DNA from 3 places in the Embleya sp. NPDC050154 genome. Region 2 is predicted to be linked to each of the others. Evidence: riboswitches for the same ligand, from Rfam matches in the RefSeq annotation. Region 2 holds a riboswitch; each other region holds the start of a gene.

Region 1 (5,565 bases), on a different contig from region 2:
CCCGTACCGCCACCGGGTCCCGAAGGACCGTCACGGCCGGTCGGGGTGCAGTTGCCTGGCGAGTTCCTCGACCGCGTCCACCGAGCGCGGCCCGGGCTGCGCGACGGACAGCGAGATCACCGGGAAGGCGTTCGCGCGCAGCGCCGGTACGTCGGCGAGTACCGGAGTGGCCTTGAGGGTGGCGATCTTGGCGTCGACCGGCGGCGTCACGTAGTCGTAGATCAGCACCACGTCCGGCTTGCGTTCGGCCACCTGCTCCCAGGAGACCTTGGTCCAGCGCTCGTTCAGGTCGGCGAACACGTTGGTGCCACCGGCACGGGTGATGATCTCGTTGAGCATCGAGTTGCCGCCGGTGGTCTGCGCGGCGTCGGCGCCCGAGTTGTACACGAACACCTTGACCGGCGCGGCGCCGGCGAGCCGCGCGGTGACCGCGTCGAGCCGCTGCCGGAACGCGGCGGCGGAGCGCTCGGCGCGCTCGGGCACGCCGAAGATGCCGCCGATGGAGCGGAGTTCGCCGTAGAGCTGATCGAAGGTGACCGGCGCCTTGGCGCAGCCCTCGGGGTTGAGGTGGGTCTTGATGTTCAACTCGCCGAGCCGCGCCCGGGTGTGGCCGGACGACTCGGAGAAGCCGTCCGGGTAGCCCGAGTAGACGAAGTCGGGGGTGGCTTCGAGGAGTTTCTCCAGCGAGGGTTGCGCGTCGGCGAGCACCGGGATCCGCGCGTACGGCTCCTTGTACTTGTCGCCGATGGTCCGGCCCTTGAGGTAGGCGGTGCCCACCATCCGGTCGGCCAGGCCCAGTTCGAGCATCAGCTCGGTCGCGTTGGAGGTCAGCGTCGCGGCGCGCTGCGGCGGCCGGTCGTAGCTCGTGGTCACACCGCAGTTGTCGGTGTCCGCGTACGGCTTGTAGGCGGCGGGTGCGGGAGCGGCGGCCTTGTCGTCCCGCACGGCGCCGCCGCACGCGGTCGCGAACAGCGCGAGGGCGGCCACCGCCGCGGCCCACGAATATCGGTGTGCCGCCGGCATCCGCCCGGGTATCTGCGTACGCATCGTCGAAGCTCTCCCTTGCGAGTCCTCGTCGGGGGAACTCGGGAGGGAGTACGGCGGCGGACACCGCACGGCGCCGTCGTCCGACGGACCCGCCCGCGAGGTCCCGGAAGTCCGCGTGCGTGAGGCGTACGCGGGCGACGGCAGGTCTTCGGACTCGTGGGCGGGTCCCGGGAGCCACGGGTGTGGCCGGGATGCCTACCGGTCGTCGCTTCCCGGGACCCGTTCGACCGGGGCCCAGTGCGTGATGACGACTTTCGTTCCCACTTACCGCTGCGGGGCAGTTCCGGATTCGCACCGGATTCCCTCTTGCGACACCCGGAATCGGTCGAAGCCGGGTGAACCGTTCGCAAGGGCAGCCTAACCAGGGCGCCTCGACCGTCGAGCGAGGGGGCCGGGACAGGCGCGCCGAGGGTCGCGGTGGCCGAGTGAAGGGCCACGGCGGGAGGACCGGCTCGGGTCCGGGCAGGGTCCCGCGCTCGGGTACGTGCCCACCCTTACCCGCTTCGCGCCGTGCCCGCCTACTCCGCGCGCTCCGGTACATGCCCACCCCGCACCCGCTGCGCGCAGCGGCCGCCTACTCCGCGACCAGGATCTCCAGCCCCACGTCGCGCAGCGCGTCGAGCGCCTCCGCATCGGCCGCGCCGCTCGTGATCAGCAGGTCGATGTCCGCCAGCGGGCACACCTCGGCGAGTTCGACCCGGCCCAGCTTCGAGCCGTCCGCGACCACGACCCGGCGACCCGCGGCTCGCAACATCGCGCGTTTGGCCTCGGCCTCGGGCAGGTTCACATTGGTGATGCCCCCGGTGGGATGCACGCCGTTGCAACCGATGAAGACCGTGTCGGCGTGGATCCGCTCCAGAATGTGGTCGCCGAGCGGATTGATCAGCGAGTGCTGCAACGGCCGCAGCGTGCCGCCGGTGACCACGACCGAGAACCGCGGGATCGCCCGTTCCAGCTCCAGGGCGATGGTCAGCCCGTTGGTGAACACCACGAGGTCGCGCAGTTCCTCGCGGTCCACCAGCGCGCGGGCCACGAACGTGGTGGTCGTGCCCACGTCCAGCACCACGCTCTCGGACGGCGACACCAGTGCCGCGGCCGCCCGCCCGATCAGCGTCTTCGCCGGCGACGCCGAGGTCAACGCCTCCTCGAAGGACGGCTCCACCCGGGGGTCGCGGCCGGTGAACATCGCGCCGCCGCGGACCCGGCGCAGCCGGCCCTGCCGCTCCAACACCTCCAGGTCGGCCCGGACCGTCACCCGCGAGATGCCGAACGCCTCGGCCAGGTCGGTGACCTTGGCGAAACCCCGGTCCGCGATCGTCGCTGCCATCCGGGCGCGGCGGCCCTCGGCGGGCAATCCGTCGGTGTCGTCGTCAGGCATGGGCAGCATCTTGCGGACACCTTTCGAAACTTGTCAAACCGCAGGTGACCCCCGGTCGATCCCGCCAAATGGCAAGCCTTCCAGGCTCTTTCCTTTCTCATTGACAAGTTTTGGAAAGCTTCGCAAAATGAGCTCATGAAGAAGACGCAGGCCGTCATGGCCGACGGTCGCGAGATCGTCTACTACGACACCCGGGACGACGCGGTGCGCACCGCCGTCGACCACCGCGATCTCGCGCCCGTGGTCAGTGGCTCGGAGATGCGCTACGACCGACTGCTCGACGAATGGGTCATGGTCGCCTCGCACCGGCAGACCCGGACCCACCTGCCCGCCGCCGACGCGTGCCCGCTGTGCCCGTCCACGCCCGAGCGGGCCACCGAGGTCGCCGAGTCCGACTACGAGGTCGTCGTCTTCGAGAACCGCTTCCCGTCCATGTCCGGCTCCTCCGCGGCCGCCGGCGGTCCGCCGGCGGGCCCGGAACCCGGCTGGGACCACGCCCCGTTCCCGCGCCGACCGTCCGGCGGACGGTGCGAGGTGGTGTGCTTCACCCCCGAGCACGACGCGTCCTTCAAGGACCTCACCCCCGAGCGTGCGCGCCTGGTCCTGGACGCGTGGACCGACCGCACCGCCGAGTTGTCCGCGCTGCCCGGCGTCGAGCAGGTGTACTGCTTCGAGAACCGCGGCCGGGAGATCGGCGTGACGCTGCCGCACTCGCACGGGCAGATCTACGCCTACCCGTTCGTCACCCCGCGCACGGCCGCGATGATCGCCACCACGACCGCGCACCGGCACCGCACCGGCCGCAACCTGTTCGACGACGTGCTGGCCGACGAGCGCGCGGACGGGTCGCGGATCGTGGCCGAGGGCGGGCACTGGACGGCGTTCGTGCCCGCCGCCGCGCGCTGGCCGTACGAGGTGCACCTGTACCCGAACCGCCGGGTGCCGGACCTGCTCGCGCTGGAGGAGGCCGCGCGCGCCGAGTTCGGCGCGATGTACCTGGACCTGCTGGGCCGCTTCGACCGGCTGTTCGACGGCGAGCCCGCGCCGTACATCTCCGCGTGGCAGCAGGCGCCGGTCCGCTCGGGGCGCCAGGACTTCGCGCTCCACCTGGAGCTTTTCTCGATTCGCCGGGCACCGGGCAAGTTGAAGTACCTTGCCGGGAGCGAATCGGGGATGGGTGTGTTCATCAGCGACGTGCCGCCGGAGACCGCGGCGGCACGACTGCGGGAGGTCGGCGAATGAAGCTCATGGTCACCGGCGGCGCGGGCTACGTGGGCAGCGTCGTCGCCGCCCACCTGGTCGCGGCCGGCCACGAGGTGGTGGTGCTCGACGACCTGTCCACGGGGCATCGGGACGCGGTCCCGGACAAGGCGCGACTCGTCGAGGGCCGGGTCCAGGACGCCGCCGAACATCTGGACGCCTCGTTCGACGCCGTGCTGCACTTCGCCGCGTCCTCCCTGGTGGGCGAGTCGGTCACCGACCCGGCCGAGTACTGGCACAACAACGTCGGCGGCTCGCTCGCGCTGCTGGACGCGCTGCGTACGCACGGCGTCACCCGCTTCGTGTTCTCCTCCACCGCGGCCGTGTACGGCGCCCCTGAGGTCTCGCCGATCACCGAGGACGCGCCGTGCGCGCCGACGAACCCGTACGGCGCCTCGAAACTGACGGTCGATCGCCTGATCACCTCGTACTGCGCCGCGTACGGCCTGCGCGCGGTGAGCCTGCGCTACTTCAACGTCGCGGGCGCCCACGGCCGGTACGGCGAGCGGCACGCGACCGAGACCCACCTGATCCCGCTCGCGCTCCAGGTGCCCAACGGCACGCGCGGCTCGGTCGCGCTGTACGGCACCGACTACCCGACGCCCGACGGCACGTGCGTACGCGACTACATCCACGTCGCCGATCTGGCCGACGCGCACCTGCTCGCGCTGGACGCCACCGAGGCGGGTGGCGCCGCGACCGGGCACCTGATCTGCAACCTCGGCACCGGCACCGGCTTCTCGGTCCGCGACGTGGTGGACGCGGTCCGCACCGTGACCGGATGCGCGGTGCCCGCGCACGAGGCGCCGCGCCGGGCGGGTGATCCGCCGGTCCTGGTCGCCGCCGCCGACCGGGCGCGCGACGTGCTCGGCTGGCATCCCACCCGGACCTCGCTCGAGGACATCGTCGCGGACGCGTGGTCGTTCCTGCGGGACGGCGAGGCCGTGCGATGAGCGAGTTCCGTGTCGAGGGCGTCTGGGCGGCGCCGGGCCGGGTCAACGTGATCGGCGAACACACCGACTACAACAACGGGTTCGTGCTTCCGATCGCGATCCCGCACACCGCGCGCGCGGCGGTCGGGCGACGTACGGACGGCCGACTGCGGCTCGCGTCCGGCCACGCGGGCAGCGAATCGCTCGACGTCGCGATCGAGGACCTGGCGCCCGGCGCACCGGCCGGCTGGGCCGCGTACCCGGCGGGCGTGTTGTGGGCACTGCGCGAGGCGGGACACGAGGTCGGCGGCGCCGACATCCGGATCGACAGCGACGTGCCGGTGGGCGCGGGGCTGTCCTCGTCGGCGGCGCTGTCCTGCGCGGTCGTGCTGGCGCTCGACGACCTGTACGAACTGGGCCTGGATCGCGTCGGGCTGGCCCGCATCGCGCAACGCGTGGAGACCGACTTCGTGGGCGTCCCGGTCGGGATGCTGGACCAGATGGCCTCGCTCGGCTGCGTCGCGGGCCACGCGTTCTTCCTCGACTGCCGCGATCTGACGGGCACTCATGTCCCGTTCGACTGCGAGGGGGTGGGGCTGCGTCTGCTGGTGATCGACACCCGGGCCCGACACGCGCTCGTGGACGGCGGGTACGCGGAACGGCGGGCCTCCTGCGAGGAGGCGGCAGGACTGCTCGGGGTGCCGTCGCTGCGCGAGGTGGCCGACCCGGACGCGGCCCTGGCGGCGCTGCCGGACGGGCCGCTGCGCCGTCGGGTGCGGCATATCCTCACCGAGAACGCGCGGGTGCTGCGGGTGGTCGAGGCACTGCGGGCCGGCGACGTGCGGGCGATCGGGCCCGAGTTGACCGCGTCGCACGTGTCGATGCGGGACGACTACACGATCTCCTGCCCCGAACTCGACACCGCCGTGGACACCGCGCTGGCCGCGG
Region 2 (5,565 bases):
GGCGGTGGCGGCGCGATCGCGCGAAGGCGTCCGGACTCAGAAGTCCTCGTCGAACGACACCGAGCCGGTGACCGCGACCTGGTAGGCCGAGACCCGCCGCTCGAAGAAGTTCGAGAGTTCCTGCACGTCCTGCAGTTCCATGAAGCCGAACGGGTTCGCCGAGCCGTACACCGGTGCCATGCCCAACTGGGCCAGCCGGCGGTCGGCCACGTGCTCCAGGTAGGAGCGCATGTCGGCGACCGTCATCCCGGACACGCCGCCCTGGAGCAGGTCCTCGGCGAACGCCGTCTCCGCCTCGACCGCCTCGGCGAGCATCCGCCGTACGTCCTCGGCGAGCTCGTCGTCGAACAGGTCGGGCTCCTCGGCCCGCACCGTCTCGACCACGGAGAACGCGAAGTCCATGTGCGCGGACTCGTCGCGGAACACCCAGTTGGTGCCCGAGGCAAGGCCGTTGAGCAGACCGCGCGAGCGCAGGAAGTACACGTACGCGAAGGCGCCGTAGAAGAACAGACCCTCGATGCACGCCGCGAAGCAGATCAGGTTGAGCAGGAACTGCCGCCGGTCGTCCCGCGATTCGAGCCGGTCCAGGCCCATCGCCGAGTCGATCCAGCGGAAGCAGAACTCCGCCTTGCGCCGGATCGAGGGGATGTGCTCGACCGCGGCGAACGCCTGCTCGCGCTCCTCGTGGTCGGGCATGTAGGTGTCCAGCAGGGTCAGGTAGAACTGCACATGGACGGCCTCTTCGAAGAGTTGCCGCGACAGATACAGCCGGCCCTCGGGCGAGTTGATGTGCCGGTACAGGTTCAGCACCAGGTTGTTCGCCACGATCGTGTCACCGGTCGCGAAGAACGCGACCAGGCGCTGCACGAGGTGTCGTTCGGCCGGGCTGAGCTTGTCCAGGTCGGCGAGGTCGCTGTGCAGGTCGACCTCTTCGACCGTCCAGGTGTTGCGGATCGCCGCGCGGTACTTCTCGTAGAAGTCCGGGTACTGCATCGGGCGCAGCGTGAGGTTCATTCCGGGATCGAGCAGGCTCACGTGCACGCCTCACAGGCTTCGGGGTTCTCCAGCGAGCAGGCGATGACCTCGAGGTCCGAGATCTCCTCGACGGGCGCGGCCGAGGCCTGCGCCGGCACGGTCGCCTGCTGGATCCGCGTCGCGGGGCGCGAGCGCAGGTAGTACGTGGTCTTGAGGCCGGTGGACCACGCGTAGCGGTACATCGAGGACAGCTTGCCGATGGTCGGGTCGGCCATGAACAGGTTCAGCGACTGCGACTGGTCGATGTACGGCGAGCGGGCCGCCGCCAGGTCGATCAGCGCACGCTGCGGAAGCTCCCACGCGGTGCGGTACAACTCCCGCACGTCCTCCGGGAGTTCGGCGATGCTCTGGACCGAGCCCTCGGCGCGCTTGATCCGGTCGCGGACCGCGGGGGTCCACAGGCCGCGGGCCTTGAGCTCGCGCACCAGGTAGGCGTTGATCTGGAGGAACTCGCCGGACAACGTCTCGCGCTTGAACAGGTTCGACACCTGCGGCTCGATGCACTCGTAGGCGCCGGCGATCGAGGCGATGGTCGCGGTCGGCGCGATCGCCACGAGCAGCGAGTTGCGCAGGCCGTGCTCGGCGACCCGGTCGCGCAGCGCGTCCCAGCGCTTGGTCTGGGTCGGGTACACGCCCTCCCACAGGTCCGGCTGGAGCCGGCCGCGCGCGGCGTGCGTCTCGGCGTAGGCCGGGTGCGGGCCGTGCGCCTCGGCGAGCGCCGAGGAGGTCTCCAGCGCGGTCAGGTAGATCTCCTCGGAGATCAGCGTGGACAACTCGCGCGCCTCGACCGAGTCGAACGGCATGCCGAGCGTGAAGAACACGTCCTGCAGGCCCATCAGGCCCAGGCCCACCGGGCGCCACCGCGGGTTGGACGCGGCGGCCTGGTCGGTCGGGTAGTAGTTGATGTCGATCACGCGGTCCAGGAAGACCACCGCAGTGCGCACCGTCGCGCGCAGCTTGTCCCAGTCCATGCCCTCGCCGGCGATCACGTGCGCGCCGAGGTTGACCGAGCCGAGGTTGCACACGGCGGTCTCGCCGTCGCTGGTCACCTCGAGGATCTCGGTGCACAGGTTGGACAGGTGCACCACGTTGCCGGGCTCCGCGGCCTGGTTGCAGGTGCGGTTGGCGGCGTCCTTGAAGGTCATCCAGCCGTTGCCGGTCTGCGCGAGCGTGCGCATCATCCGGGCGTAGAGGTCGCGCGCGGGCATCTGCCGGACGAACCGGCCGTCCCGCTCGGCGGCTTCGTACACCTTGTCGAACTCGGCGCCCCACAGGTCGGGCAGTTCGGGCAGCTCGTTCGGGTCGAACAGCGACCAGACGCCGTCCTCCTCGACCCGGCGCATGAACAGGTCCGGCACCCAGTTGGCCAGGTTGAGGTTGTGCGTGCGGCGCGCGTCCTCACCGGTGTTCTCGCGCAGTTCGAGGAACTCCAGGATGTCCGGGTGCCAGGTCTCCAGGTACACGCAGGCCGCGCCCTTGCGCCGGCCGCCCTGGTTGACCGCGGCCACCGACGAGTCGAGCGTCTTGAGCCACGGCACGATGCCGTTGGAGTGCCCGTTGGTGCCGCGGATCAGCGAGCCGCGCGAACGCACCCGCGACCACGCCACGCCGATGCCGCCGGCGAACTTCGACAGTCGGGCGATCCGCCCGTACATGTCGTAGATCGACTCCAGCTCGTCCTTGGGCGAGTCGAGCAGGTAGCACGAGGACATCTGGGTGTGCACGGTGCCGGAGTTGAACAGCGTCGGCGAGCTGGGCAGGTAGGCGAGCGAGGACATCAGCCGGTAGAAGCCGATCGCCTCGCCGGGCTCCTGGGCCAGGCCGCACGCCACGCGCAGCAGGAAGTGCTGCGGGGTCTCGACCACCTTGCGCGAGACCGGGTGGCGCAACAGGTAGCGGTCGTACACGGTGCGCAGGCCGAAGTACTCGAACCGCCGGTCGCCGTCGACGTCCACGGCGGCGTCCAACTCGGCGGCGTGCTCGGCGACGAACGCCGCGGTCTCCGCGCCGATGACGCCCTCGCGCCGGCCGAGCGCGATGCCTGCGCTGAACGAGGTGACCCCCGCGTCGAGGGCCTCGTCCGCGATCCGGCCGGCGAGCAGGCGCGCGGCGAGCCGCGAGTAGGCGGGCTCCTCCGCGATCAGCTCGGCGGCGGTACGCACCGCCAGGTCCGCGGCCGCTCCCTTGTCCGCGCCCTCGTTGAGACCCGCGACGACCCGGCGGACGACCCGATCCGGATCGACCTCCGGCAGATCGCGCGCCTGGGTGCGCACCAGGGTAGCCAGTTGGTCCTCGGGGCTTTCGTCGATCCGCATCCGGGTCGCGCCCACGCTGTCCACAACGGTCACGTGCTCTCTCCTCGCGAGCTCGTACGTACAGTGACCCCACGCCCGAAGGCGCGGACAGCCGGCAGGTATTCGGACTCGCGGGCATGCCGGGGCGCCACCGGGCACGATGTGCTCGGCGGGCCGCGGAGTTCCCCGTGGTCGTCGCGCGCCGAACCCCTCCGGGCGTTCGGCGCCGCAGGACGACATTCGTTCCCGCTTACCGCTGCGGGGGCAGTCCCGGCTTCACACCGGGTTCCCTCTTGCGTCGCCTTTCCGTTTGAACCGGAACGGCGAACCAGCTGCGTCGCAGAGCATATATGTAGTGGCGGGGTGGTCGCCGCACCCCCAGGTGTTGTGTCGTGTCGCGATTCCCGACGTACCACGATTTCGGCCGGGACGGGCCCACTCCCGGCGGCGATGCCGTCCACACCGGGTGTCGTGGCGCCTCCGAGCCGAGCGGAATCGTCTCCTCCCGGCGTACGCCCGGCATGACGGTACTCGCGCGCGGGCCGCCGAATGGCTGCACGACACGCCGGCGTTGTGCGCGGCGCGCGTCGCCGAGCCCCTGTCGAACGTGGTGTCCGGGCGTCGAGGGAAAGACCTTCGCGGGGCGGCCGAGCGGGCGAGGGCGAGGCATTGGGAGCGTACGGTCGGCCGCGGGGCGTGCCTGGCATGTACGGCGTCCGACGGGCGGGTCGGCGAGGCGGGAGCCGGGCGTGTCGGCGGGTGCCTCCGGCGGCCGGTGTGGGCTGCCTCGGAGGTGGCCTCGGCGGCGTCCTCAGGGGCGGCCGGTGCGGGGGCCGGCCCCGGATGGGCGCGCGTGTCGCGCCGGGCGGTCGGGGCATCGGTCCACCGGCCGGGGTACCTCCCGGCCCGAGTCGCGCCACTCCGCGACCAACGCCTCGTACACGGGTGTCTCGAACGCCTCGGTGGGCCACGGCCCGAACGGGGCCCGCAGGATCTCCATGCCGACCCAACCGCGCGAGGGAACGCGAAGTAACCACCAACCGGGTGATCCCACTCGGTCGATGGACGAATCGACTCGGATACAGGCGCGCGGACCGGCCCGGGCGCACCGACCGCGCCCTGGGGCGGTCGCGCCCCTTCGGGTCGTCCTCGGGCCGCATTCAGGCAGCCTTCGACCGCCTTCGATGGGTTTCGGCGGGTTTCCGGCCGGGTGCCTTCCGGTCAGGTGGTTTCGGTCCGGGTGCTTTCGGTCCCGGCGGTTTCGGTGCGTGGCGTTTCCGGTCGGGTGCTTTCGATCTGGGCCGCCGCCGTGCGCAGTTCGGCGAACGCCTCGCCGAGCGCCGCCGCCGTCCAGTGCGCGTTCAGGCCGCTCGGGTTCGGCAGCACCCAGATCCGGGTGTCGCCGATGGTCTCGGCCTGTCGACCGACCACCGCCTTGGGCCGGCCGAAACCGGTCCGGTACGCGCCGATGCCGAGCACGGCCAGCCAGGCCGGCCGGTACGTGCGCACCTTGGCGGTGAGCGCCGCGCCGCCGGCGACGTACTCGTCCCGGCTCAACTCGTCCGCACGGGCGGTGGTGCGGGCCACCACGTTGGTGATGCCGAGACCGAGCGCGGTCAACGCGTCCTGCTCGGCGGGCGCGAGCAGGCGGGGCGTGAACCCGGAGGCGTACAGCGCGGGCCAGAACCGGTTGCCGGGGCGGGCGAAGTGCCGCCCGGTCGCACCGGACCACAGGCCGGGGTTGATCCCGCAGAACAACACCCGCAGGTTCGGTCCGATCACGTCGGGGATGGTCCGGCCGTGCGCGGCGGCCATTTCGGCGGCGGTGGGATTGCGCCCGGGCGGGATCGGCAGCACGACGGGCTTCGCGGGCGGCCCGGGCTGCGCCGGGGTGCTCACGGCGCCTCCGCGATCAGCGCCGTCCCCACCGACCGGAAGCCGAGCCGGTCGTACACGCGGGCCACGTCCTGGTCGCCCGCCGACAGGAACACCGTCTCGCTCCCGTCGGTGAGCGCGTGCCGGGCCAGCTCCCAGGTCACCGCCGCCGCGAGGCCGCCACGTCGGGCCGCGGGGAGGGTGGCCACACCGACGATCTCGGTGGTGCCGTACAGGTGCTGATAACTGCCCACGCACAGCGGCCCGGCCGGGCCGTACGCGGCGAACATCACCGTCTCGCCGGTGCGCAGGCGCTCGTTGAGGTAGGACAGCAGTCCCGGGTCCTGGCCGAGCGCGGCGG
Region 3 (3,518 bases), on a different contig from region 2:
CGCTCGGCCCGGGCGGCATCGGTTCCGCCGCTCGTGCCGACGCCCGTCGCACGAAGGGAATCCGCACGTGAAATCTCGTGGGAACAAGGCTCGAATAGGCCGGCTGGTCGGGGCACTCGCCCTTCTCCTGCTGCCCGCCACCGCCCAGATCACCGTGAGCGCACCCGCCGCCTACGCCATCGACCCCACCAAGGGCTCCGCCGGCGTCTGCCCGGACGCCAACGGGGTGACCGTGATCGTCGACTTCCAGGAACTCGGCGGCGCCACGCTCACCCGTTGCGCGCCCGGCGACCAGGCCACCGGTCTGGCCGCGCTCAAGAACGCCGGCTTCCAGATCCAGGGCACGAACCGGTGGGGCGAGGCGTTCATCTGCCGGATCGAGGGCAAGCCCGGCACGGACACCGAGCCCTGCGTCAACACCCCTCCGGCGTCCGCGTATTGGTCGTACTGGCACGCGCCGAACAACGGCACTTGGACGTACAGCTCGTGGGGTGCGACCAACCGCAAGCCCCCGCTGGGCAGCTTCGAGGGCTGGTCCTTCTCCAAGGACAAGACCTCCACCACCAATCCGCCCCCGCGCGTGGCCCCCACGCGCCCGTAGGGCCGACCCGGCGTCGGATCCGAAGCGAGGTCGTCCTCGGCTCCGCGACCGCGTTCGTTCCGCCGGTCATCGCCGACGCGCGTGATTCGGTCGGAACGAACGCCGGGAACGGACCGCGCACGCCTGCCCGATCGGCGCCGGCGGCGGCATCCGCCTCGCGCGTACGTCGTTTCACCGTCCACCGGGTGGACTCGCCTGCCGGACGCGCCCATCGCCGGCTAAGCTGACGGACGCAGTCGGTTCGCCCTGCCCGCCAGGCAGGCGCGTCGTAAGAGGGAACCCGGTGTGAATCCGGGACTGCCCCGCAGCGGTGAGTGGGAACGACCGCCGTCAACAGCACTGGGCCCCAGGACGGGCCCGGGAAGCGACGGCCAGTAGGAGTCCGCCCTTTCGGTGGACGCGCCCACGAGTCCGAAGACCTGCCACTGCCCGTGTGCCGACGAGGCACACGGTGATCTCGGTGACCTCGTGGGCGGGTCGGCGGACAACCCCGGTGGCACACGTGCGCGACAGCGCCGAAACGCCCCGGCGGCTTGCCATCCCTTCGCGCCCTCGATCCGTCCCGGGATTCCGGAGACAACTCGCGAAGGAGAGTTCCGTGACCACCAAGTCCGCAGCCGCGGCAACCCGCGCCACCGTGTACGGCTACCCCCGACAGGGCCCGCGCCGGGAGTTGAAGAAGGCCATCGAGGGCTACTGGGCCGGTCGGGTCACCGCCGACGGGCTTCGCGAGACCGCGGCCGAACTGCGCCGCGCCAACCGCGATCGGCTCGCCGATGCCGGTGTACACGAGGTGCCCACCGGCGACTTCTCGCTCTACGACCACGTCCTGGACACCACCGTGATGGTCGGCGCGATCCCGCCCCGCCACCGTGCGGCCGTCGAAGCCGACGCCCTGGACGGCTACTTCGCGATGGCGCGCGGCACCCAGGAGGTGGCGCCGCTGGAGATGACCAAGTGGTTCGACACGAACTACCACTACCTGGTCCCCGAACTCGGCCCCGACACCGTGTTCTCCGCGAACTCCGCCAAGCAGGTCGCCGAGTTCGAGGAGGCCGTCGCACAGGGCCTGACCGCCCGCCCCGTACTGGTCGGACCGATCACCTACCTCCTGCTCGCCAAGCCCGCGCCCGGCGTCGCGGCCGACTTCCAGCCGCTGACCCTGTTGGATCGACTACTGCCGGTGTACGCCGAGGTGCTCGCCGACCTGCGCGCGGCCGGCGCCGAGTGGGTGCAACTGGACGAACCCGCGCTGGTCCAGGACCGCAGCTTCGCCGAACTCAACGCCATCGCACGCGCCTACCGCGACCTCGGCGCGCTCACCGACCGGCCCAGGCTGCTGGTCGCCTCGTACTTCGACCGCCTCGGCGAGGCGTTGCCGATCCTGGCCAAGGCGCCGATCGAGGGGCTCGCCCTCGACTTCACCGGAGCCGCGTTCGCCAACCTGGACGCCCTGGCCGCCGTCGGCGGACTGCCCGGCAAGCGCCTGGTCGCCGGCGTCGTCGACGGGCGCAACGTGTGGATCAACGACCTCGGCAGGTCGCTGGCCACCCTGGGTACCCTGCTGGGCCTGGCCGAGCGCGTCGACGTGTCCGCGTCCTGCTCCCTGTTGCACGTGCCCCTGGACGCCGGCGACGAGCGCGACATCGACCCGCAGGTCTCCCGATGGCTCGCCTTCGCCCGGCAAAAGACCGAGGAGATCGTCACGTTGGCCCGCGGCCTGGGCCAGGGCACGGACACCATCGCGACCCATCTCGCCGCCAACCGGGCCGACCTGGCCGCGCGCAAGACCTCCGCCCTGACCCGCGACCCCGCCGTACGTGCCCGCGCCGCCGCGGTCACCGACGCGGACGGCCGGCGCAGCCTGCCCTACGCCGAGCGCGCCGCGGCCCAACGTGCCCACCTGGGACTCCCGTTGCTGCCGACGACCACGATCGGCTCCTTCCCGCAGACCGGCGAGCTGCGCACCGCCCGCGCCGACCTGCGCGCCGGACGCATCGACGAGGCAGGCTACGAGGAACGCATCGAGTCCGAGATCCGCGACGTGATCTCCTTCCAGGAGAAGGCCGGAATCGACGTCCTGGTGCACGGCGAGGCCGAACGCAACGACATGGTGCAGTACTTCGCCGAACAACTCACCGGATACGTGGCCACCCGGCACGGCTGGGTCCAGTCGTACGGCACCCGGTACGTGCGCCCGCCGATCCTGGCCGGCGACATCTCCCGTCCCGAGCCGATGACCGTGCGCTGGACCTCGTTCGCCCAGTCGTTGTCCGACCGCCCCGTCAAGGGCATGCTCACCGGCCCCGTCACCATGCTCGCGTGGTCCTTCGTGCGCGACGACCAGCCGCTCGGAACCACCGCCCGGCAGGTCGCCCTGGCGCTGCGCGACGAGGTCCGCGACCTGGAGGACGCGGGGGGCTCGGTCATCCAGGTGGACGAACCAGCGCTGCGCGAGACACTGCCGCTGCGCGCCGCGGACCGCGCCGAATACCTGGCCTGGGCCACCGAGTCGTTCCGCCTGACCACCTCCGGCGTGCGCGCGGCCACCCAGATCCACACGCACATGTGCTACGCCGAGTTCGGCGACATCGTGCAGGCGATCGACGACCTCGACGCCGACGTGATCAGCCTGGAGGCCGCCCGTTCGCACATGCAGGTCGCCCGGGAGCTCGCCGCCCACGGCTATCCGCGCGAGGCCGGTCCCGGTGTGTACGACATCCACTCCCCGCGCGTCCCGAGTGCGGAGGAGGTGACCGCTCTGCTGCACGAGGGGTTGACCGCGATCCCCGCCGGGCGGTTGTGGGTCAACCCCGACTGCGGCCTCAAGACCCGCGGCTGGCCCGAGGTTCGCGCCTCGTTGGAGAACCTGGTGGCGGCGGCGCGCGGGGTACGGGCGACGCTCCCCGACGCCGCG

What was found. A riboswitch is a leader RNA that binds a small molecule or an ion and turns the genes downstream of it on or off. The one in region 2 is predicted to bind cobalamin.
Region 1: linked by a shared signal. The riboswitch ahead of ACIBSV_RS15445 (ABC transporter substrate-binding protein) and the one ahead of ACIBSV_RS29565 (ribonucleoside-diphosphate reductase subunit alpha) in region 2 are both predicted to bind cobalamin.
Region 3: linked by a shared signal. The riboswitch ahead of metE (5-methyltetrahydropteroyltriglutamate--homocysteine S-methyltransferase) and the one ahead of ACIBSV_RS29565 (ribonucleoside-diphosphate reductase subunit alpha) in region 2 are both predicted to bind cobalamin.

What each region holds. Positions count from the first base shown of each region.
Region 1 is NZ_JBITJP010000006.1:167,645-173,209, forward strand. Features, by position in the region: gene ACIBSV_RS15440 (FecCD family ABC transporter permease) at 1-34, opposite strand, end outside; gene ACIBSV_RS15445 (ABC transporter substrate-binding protein) at 31-1,047, opposite strand; cobalamin riboswitch at 1,169-1,407, opposite strand; gene ACIBSV_RS15450 (DeoR/GlpR family DNA-binding transcription regulator) at 1,622-2,425, opposite strand; gene galT (galactose-1-phosphate uridylyltransferase) at 2,561-3,667, shown strand; gene galE (UDP-glucose 4-epimerase GalE) at 3,673-4,638, shown strand; gene galK (galactokinase) at 4,635-5,565, shown strand, end outside.
Region 2 is NZ_JBITJP010000015.1:190,407-195,971, forward strand. Features, by position in the region: gene ACIBSV_RS29560 (ribonucleotide-diphosphate reductase subunit beta) at 37-1,014, opposite strand; gene ACIBSV_RS29565 (ribonucleoside-diphosphate reductase subunit alpha) at 1,032-3,350, opposite strand; cobalamin riboswitch at 3,426-3,677, opposite strand; gene mug (G/U mismatch-specific DNA glycosylase) at 4,551-5,144, opposite strand; gene ACIBSV_RS29575 (GNAT family N-acetyltransferase) at 5,225-5,565, opposite strand, start outside.
Region 3 is NZ_JBITJP010000001.1:463,670-467,187, reverse strand. Features, by position in the region: gene ACIBSV_RS02150 (flagellar hook-length control protein FliK) at 68-601, shown strand; cobalamin riboswitch at 822-1,043, shown strand; gene metE (5-methyltetrahydropteroyltriglutamate--homocysteine S-methyltransferase) at 1,200-3,518, shown strand, end outside.